2 linked regions of the Shinella zoogloeoides genome follow. The protein of the gene in region 2 binds, or shares a complex with, the protein of the main gene of each other region. Links are inferred from orthologs where the notes say so. Each region holds a gene or a part of one and is shown on either strand. Other genes may lie near its edges.

Evidence for each region.
Region 1: the proteins of Q9316_RS08070 (region 2) and Q9316_RS04785 are in contact, whole or in part, in a crystal structure (PDB 3ZGX), measured with the Bacillus subtilis proteins. The link is inferred for Shinella zoogloeoides from one-to-one orthologs.

What each region holds. Positions count from the first base shown.
Region 1 is NZ_CP132311.1:779,402-783,384, forward strand. It holds Q9316_RS04785 (chromosome segregation SMC family protein), read left to right. Parts: upstream 1-318; coding sequence 319-3,783; downstream 3,784-3,983. Other genes in the region: Q9316_RS04780 (DsbA family protein), read left to right, coding at 1-81; Q9316_RS04790 (patatin-like phospholipase family protein), read left to right, coding at 3,905-3,983. UniProt on the Bacillus subtilis protein: Required for chromosome condensation and partitioning.
Region 2 is NZ_CP132311.1:1,421,879-1,425,347, reverse strand. The notes cover bases 656-3,469. They hold Q9316_RS08070 (segregation and condensation protein A), read right to left. Parts: upstream 2,564-3,469; coding sequence 1,748-2,563; downstream 656-1,747. Other genes in these bases: nagZ (beta-N-acetylhexosaminidase), read right to left, coding at 2,691-3,469; scpB (SMC-Scp complex subunit ScpB), read right to left, coding at 1,045-1,752; Q9316_RS08080 (ABC transporter ATP-binding protein), read right to left, coding at 656-981. In the rest of the region: more of Q9316_RS08080, read right to left, coding at 1-655. UniProt on the Bacillus subtilis protein: Participates in chromosomal partition during cell division. May act via the formation of a condensin-like complex containing Smc and ScpB that pull DNA away from mid-cell into both cell halves.

The DNA.
Region 1 (3,983 bases), 640 kb from region 2 along the record:
ACCTTCCTGATCAACGGCAAGCGCTATTCGGGAGACATGTCGGTTGACTCCATGTCGGCCCTCATCGACAGCCTTCTCTGATCCTTCGACCGGTCTTGCGGCGGGCGACGGCGGAAGCCGTGCGCCCGCTTTTTATTGGGCGGTTGGGAAGAAGACCCCTCCCCAACCCCTCCCCACAAGGGGGAGGGACTTAACGCGCGGCACCCTCGGCATTCAAGGTTTAGGGAAAAGCAGGCTGCTAGCCTTTCTCCCCCCTTGTGGGGGAGATGCCGGCAGGCAGAGAGGGTCTTCATGCGCCTTTCCGGCGAAGGAAGCCGCATGAAATTCACCAAGCTCCGCCTCCTCGGCTTCAAGTCCTTCGTCGAGCCCACCGAATTCGTCATCGAGCGCGGCCTGACCGGCGTCGTCGGGCCGAACGGCTGCGGCAAGTCGAACCTCGTCGAGGCGCTGCGCTGGGTGATGGGGGAGAACTCCTACAAGAACATGCGCGCGTCCGGCATGGACGACGTCATCTTCTCGGGCTCCGGCAACCGCCCGGCGCGCAACACCGCCGAAGTCGGCCTCTATCTCGACAATTCCGACCGCACCGCGCCCGCCGCCTTCAACGACGAGGACGAGATCCAGGTGACGCGCCGCATCGAGCGCGAGAACGGCTCGGTCTACCGCATCAACGGCAAGGAGGCGCGCGCCAAGGACGTGCAGCTGCTCTTCGCCGACGCCTCGACCGGCGCTCGCTCGCCCTCGATGGTGGGGCAGGGCCGCATCGGCGAGCTCATCCAGGCCAAGCCGCAGGCGCGCCGCCAGCTTCTCGAAGAGGCGGCCGGCATTTCGGGCCTGCATTCGCGCCGCCACGAGGCCGAGCTGCGCCTGCGCGCCGCCGAAACCAATCTCGAACGGCTCGACGACGTCACCTCGCAGCTCGAAAGCCAGATCGAGAGCCTGAAGCGCCAGTCGCGCCAGGCGAACCGCTTCAAGGCGCTCTCCGCCGATATCCGCCGCCACGAGGCGATGCTGTTGCACATCCGCTGGGTGCAGGCCAAGGAGACAGAGGGCGAGGCGGAAAGCCAGCTCAACCAGGCGACCTCGCTCGTCGCCGAGCGGGCGAACGCGCAGATGCAGGCCGCCAAGGACCAGGCCGTCGCCAGCCTCAAGCTGCCGGAACTGCGCGAGAACGAGGCCAAGCTCGCCGCCGTGCTGCAGCGCCTGCAGATCGCCCGCGCGCAGCTTGAAGAGGATTCCGCCCGGCTGCTGCGCCGCCGCGACGAACTCACCCGCCGTCTCGCCCAGCTTGCCGAGGACATCGTTCGCGAGGAGCGCATGGTGGCCGACAATGCCGCTGTGCTGGCGCGGCTGACGGCGGAAGAGGAGGAGATCGGCGATATCCTCGCCGAGGCCGACGAGCGCGCCGAGGAAGCCCGCGAGACCATGGACGCGGCCGCCGCGAAACTTGCCGAAAGCGAAGCCGCCCTTGCCGCTGTCACCGCCGAGCGGGCGGAAGCGCAGGCGGTGCGCAACCAACTCGAAAAGGCGATCCGCGACCTCTTTGAGCGCCACCTGCGGCTCGGCCAGCAGCTCGATGCGCAGGCGCGCGAACTGGGCGACATGGACGCGCGCATCGCCGCGCTGCCCGACCCGGAAGAACGCCGCGCCACCGTGCTGCAGGCGGAAGAGGCGCTGGAAGCGGCCGGCGAGATGCTCGTCGCCGTAGAGGAGTCGCTGGAGGAGGCCCGCTTCAACGAAACGACGCTGCGCGGCCCGGTCGATACAGCCCGCGCGCGCCTTGCCGGCATCGAGACGGAGGCGCGCACCATCCGCCGCATGCTGGAGGCGGGCAGCACCGGCGGCTCCTTCGCGCCCGTCGTCGAGGACGTGCATGTCGATCGTGGCTATGAAACCGCGCTCGGCGCGGCGCTTGGCGACGATCTCGATTCGCCCGCCGATGTCTCCGCGCCCGCGCATTGGCGCCTGTCGGGCGATGCCGCGGGCGACCCCGCCCTGCCGGCGGGCGTTTCCGCGCTGAATGCCCATGTCCGCGCGCCGGAGGTGCTGCACCGCCGCCTTGCCCAGATCGGCGTTGCCGGCAGCGCGCAAGAGGCGCTTTCCCTGCTGGCGCAGTTGAAAGCCGGCCAGCGGCTGGTCACCCGCGAGGGCGCGGTCTTCCGCTGGGACGGCCATGTCACCGGCGCGGATGCGCCGAGCGCCGCCGCGCTCCGCCTCGAGCAGAAGAACCGGCTCGCCGAGCTGGAGACCGAACTCGAAGACGCCCGCGCCGCCCTTGCGGATGCCGAGGCCGACCTTGCCCGCGCGAGCGAGACGATCCGCGCCGAGACGCAGCGCCAGCAACAGGCCCGCGAGGCCCAGCGCGGCGCGGCGCGGACGCTCACCGAGGCCCGCGAGGCGCTGGAAGCCGCCGAGCGCGCCGCGGGCGACCTCATCCGCCGCCGCGCGGTGCTGTCAGAAACGCGCGCGCAGATCGAGGCGCAGGTGGAGGAGGCGGCCGTCTCCCTGGAGGATGCCCGCGCTGCGCTGGAAGACGCGCCCGACGTCGCCGATCTGGAACTCAGCCTTCGCACGCACACCATGGACGTGGCGACCGACCGCGCGACGCTTGCCGAAGCACGCGCCGCCCATGACGGACTTGCCCGCGAAATGGCCGACCGTCGCCGCCGGCTGATGTCGATCGCCGCCGAGCGCGAGACCTGGCGCGGCCGCGCGAGCAACGCCGAGAACCATATCGCCACGCTGCGCGAGCGCGAAAGCGAGGCGCGCGAGGAAATGGAGGAGCTTGCCGAGGCCCCCGACGAGATCGAGGAAAAGCGCCGCGAACTCCTGACCGGCCTCAGCAATGCCGAAGCCGCCCGCCGCGATGCCGCCGATGCGTTGCAGGAAGCCGAGAACCGCCAGCGCGAGGCCGACCGCGTGGCGACGACAGCCCTCTCGCAGCTTGCCGAATCCCGCGAGACCCGCGGGCGTGCCGAGGAGCGACTGGTTTCGGCCCGCGAGCGCCGCATCGAGGGTGAGACGCGCATCCGCGAGGCGCTGTCCTGCGCGCCGCACGAGGCGCTGCGGCTCACCGGCCATCCGGCCGATGCCCCGCTGCCCGAGCCCCGCGAGCGCGAACGCGAGCTCGACCGGCTGAAAATGGAGCGCGAGCGCCTGGGCGCCGTGAACCTGCGCGCCGAGGAGGAGCAGAGGGAGCTGACGGAAAAGCTCGACGCCCTCGTCGCCGAGCGCGAGGATATCGTCGAGGCGATCCGCAAGCTGCGCTCGGCCATCCAGAGCCTCAACCGCGAGGGCCGCGAGCGGCTGCTCGCCGCCTTCGACGTGGTCAACGTGCAGTTCCAGCGCCTCTTCACCCATCTCTTCGGTGGCGGCACGGCGGAATTGCAGTTGATCGAGAGCGAGGACCCGCTCGATGCCGGCCTCGAAATCCTCGCCCGCCCGCCCGGCAAGAAGCCGCAGACGATGACGCTGCTGTCCGGCGGCGAGCAGGCGCTGACCGCCATGGCGCTGATCTTCGCCGTCTTCCTCACCAATCCCGCGCCGATCTGCGTGCTGGACGAGGTGGACGCGCCGCTCGACGACCACAATGTCGAGCGCTACTGCAACCTGATGGACGAGATGGCCGCCTCGACCGAGACCCGCTTCGTCATCATCACCCACAACCCCATCACCATGGCCCGCATGAACCGCCTCTTCGGCGTCACCATGGCCGAGCAGGGCGTCTCCCAGCTCGTCTCCGTCGATTTGCAGACCGCCGAGCAACTGCGCGAGGCCGTCTAGTCCGGCGTTATGCGCCTACCCTCTTCGGGGCGACGGCAATCTAAAATGCAACTTGTAATTCTGATGCGCTGGCATACGCTTTTCCCGACGCTCGGGACCGGCGTCTTTGCGGGAGGGTATCATGGCGGATGTTGTCGTTGGTGGTGCCGATCCGGAGAACGAGGACGGGCCGGCCGGAACGGTGGAGACGTCTCAGGAGA
Region 2 (3,469 bases):
CGCCAGTTCCAGCAGTTCGACCACGCCGAGAAAGCGCCGCGACAATATGCGCGCGGGCGTCTCGCCGCCTTCTTCGCGTACGCTGAGGCCCGACAGGCGCACGGCGACGCGCACCGTCTGCCCGTCGGAAAAACGCCGGCCATCGACGTTGCCGAGCGGCGTTTCCACAACGCCGCCGCGCACATGGCCGGAAAATTCGTTGATCTCGGAAAAGAAGGCCGCGGCGAAGATGCTGCGCGGATTGAGGTAGAGGTCTTCCGCCGTGCCGACCTGCACGAGCCGGCCGTCCTTCAAGAGCGCGATCCGGTCGCCCATGCGCATCGCCTCCTCCGCGTCATGGGTGACGACCATGGCGCTGGCGCGCGAATGGCGCAGGATCGCCAGCGTGTCGGCGCGGATCGAATCCTTGAGGCGCGAATCGAGGCCGGAGAACGGCTCGTCCATCAGAAGGACCGAGGGGCGCGGCGCGAGGGCGCGGGCAAGCGCCACGCGCTGCTGCTCGCCGCCCGACAGCATGTGCGGAAACTTTTGGGCATAATGCGACAGGCCGACCCGTTCGAGCGCCGCCTGCGCTTCCGCCTCGGCCTCCGCGCGCGGCAGCGCCGTCAGTCCGAACCGCACATTGTCGAGCACCGACATATGCGGAAAGAGCGCGAAATCCTGGAACATCAGACCGACGCCACGCCGCTCGGGCGGCAGGAAGACGTTTGGGCCGGCGATCTCGCGGTCGTTGAGCAGCACGCGGCCGGCGGTCTGCGCCTCGATGCCGGCGGCGATGCGCAGGAGCGTCGTCTTGCCTGAACCGGACGGACCAAGCAGACACAGCACTTCGCCCGGCTCCGTCGTCAGCGAAATGCCGCGGACCGTTTCCTTGTTGTGGTAGCTGTGGTGGATATCCTCGAACGACAGGCGCGCCGCGAAGGTCACCGCCGATGCCCGTCTCGTCTCGATGCCGTTGGAACCTGACGGGTCCGAAGCCATTTGCGAAGTCTTTCCCTGCCGCTGGCGCGGGGCGCCGACGGTACAGCCTGTCATAAGCTTCGTCTATTCGTCTTCTTTTCCGCCCGGTGTCAAGAGTCCGAGCTCTTCGAGGTCGAGCTGGGTGATCGGGTCCTCGTCCTCCGCCAGTTCATCCTCGCCGAGCGGGAGCGGCACCTGGAAATTGGAGGGAATGCGGCCGGAAAGCAGGCCGGCGCCCTTCAGCTCGTCGAGGCCCGGCAGGTCGCGCAATTCCTCCAGGCCGAAATGGTCGAGGAAATCCCGCGTGGTGCCGAAGGTCACCGGGCGGCCCGGCGAGCGCCGGCGGCCGCGAAAACGCACCCAGCTCGCCTCCATCAGCACGTCGAGCGTGCCCTTGGATGTCTGCACGCCGCGGATATCCTCGATCTCGGCGCGCGTCACAGGCTGATGATAGGCGATGATCGACAGCACTTCGAGCGCGGCGCGCGACAATTTGCGCACCTCCGTCTCGTCGGTGCGGATGACGAAGGACAAGTCCGGCGCGGTGCGGAAGGCCCAGGCATCGCCCACCTGCACAAGGTTGACGCCGCGCCCCGCATAGAGCCCCTTCAATTCGCGCATCACATGCAGCATATCGACGCCGCGCGGCAGCCGCTCGGCGATATAGGCCCCGGAGACCGGACCGGAGGAGGCGAAGACCAGCGCCTCGGCAACGCGCGCCGCCTCGTGCAGCCGGCGCGGATCGACGATCGTGCCGCCATCCGCCTCGGGCGATGCGTCATCGTTCTCAATCACCCCCGGCGCTCCCGTCCTCGCCGGTCTCGCCGGCCTTCGGGCCGCGGCGCAGGTAGATCGGCTGGAAGACGCCGTCCTGGCGAAGCTCCAGCCGCCCCTCGCGGACCAGTTCCAGCGTCGCCGCGAACGCGCTGGCGATCGCCGTCGTGCGCTCGGCCGGATCGCTGAGATAGCGCAGCATGAAATGGTCGAGCACCGTCCAGTCGTCGTCGAAATCGCCGACGAGCAGTTGCAGGATCTCGCGTGCATCGGACAGCGACCAGACGGTCCGCTTCTCGATGGTGACCTGCGTGATCGCGTGGCGCTGGCGCAATGAGGAATAGGCGCTCAGCAGGTCGTAGAGCGAGGCTTCGAAGGTCGAGCGACGCTCGGTCGGGATGTGCTCCGGCATGCCGCGGGCGAAGACGTCGCGGCCAAGGCGATTGCGGTTGACGAGCCGCGTGGCGGCATCGCGCATCGCCTCCAGCCGCTTGAGGCGGAAGGCAAGGCTCGCCGCCATTTCCTCGCCCGAGGGACCATCGTCCTTCGCCTGCTTGGGAATCAGCAAGCGGGACTTGAGATAGGCGAGCCAAGCCGCCATGACGAGATAGTCGGCGGCAAGCTCGATGCGGATCTTCCTCACCTTGTCGATGAAGGCGAGATACTGCTCGGCAAGCGCCAGTACGGAAATACGGGTGAGATCGACTTTCTGCGTGCGGGCAAGGTGCAGCAGGAGGTCGAGCGGGCCTTCGAAGCCGGCAAGGTCCACGACGAGGCTTTCCTCGGAAAGGCCCCGCCCCTCGGCGCCTTCCTGCCACAGGTCCTCCATCGGCGCATCCGCGCCGCGCCCCTTCTTCGGCGGCTTCGACCCCGTTGCCTGCACGTCGCCCCTCTTTCTACGCCGCAATCCCGGCAAAGCCGCCGTGGCCATTGCCGGAACGCTCCGGCGGCAGCCGTCAGGCTACCGCGATCATGGCATTGAACTCCTCGCGTAAAGCCTGTTCGTCCGCCCCATCAGGCGTCGGAAAGCCCGCGCGCACCGCATTTGCCCGCCGCAAGCTGTCGCCGGCCAGCGCGGGCGTGTTTTCGGTCACGGCAATCATTTCATCCATGATGCCATGGCAATGCAACACCATGTCGAGGCCGGCGGCGATGATTCCCCGGCTTCTTGTCGCGATATCGCCGGCGAGCGCGTTCATGGAGACGTCATCGGACATCAGCAGGCCATCGAAGCCGATATGGCCGCGAATGATCTCCTCGACCACCCGCGCCGACGTGGTCGCCGGATTGTCGCCGTCGATGGCGGTGAAGACGATATGGGCGGACATCGCCATCAACTCGTCCTTCATGCGCCGGAACGGCACGTAGTCGCAGGCCTCCAGTTCCTCCCGGCCTGCATGCACGACCGGCAGGTCGTGATGGGAATCGACCATGGTGCGGCCGTGGCCCGGAATGTGCTTCATGATCGGCAGCAGGCCGCCGGCCTTGAGGCCTTCGGCCGCCGCCTTGCCCATGACCGAGACGATTTCCGGCTCCTGCCCGTAGGCGCGGTTGCCGATGACGTCATGCACGCCGGGCACGGCGACGTCGAGCACCGGCAGGCAATCCACGTTGATGCCGAGGCGCAGGAGATCGAAGGCATGCAGCCGCGACATCAGCCATGCGGCGCGCAGCCCCTTTTCGGCGTCCGCGCGGTAGATGGCGCCGAGCGCGGCGGCATTCGGATATTGCTGGG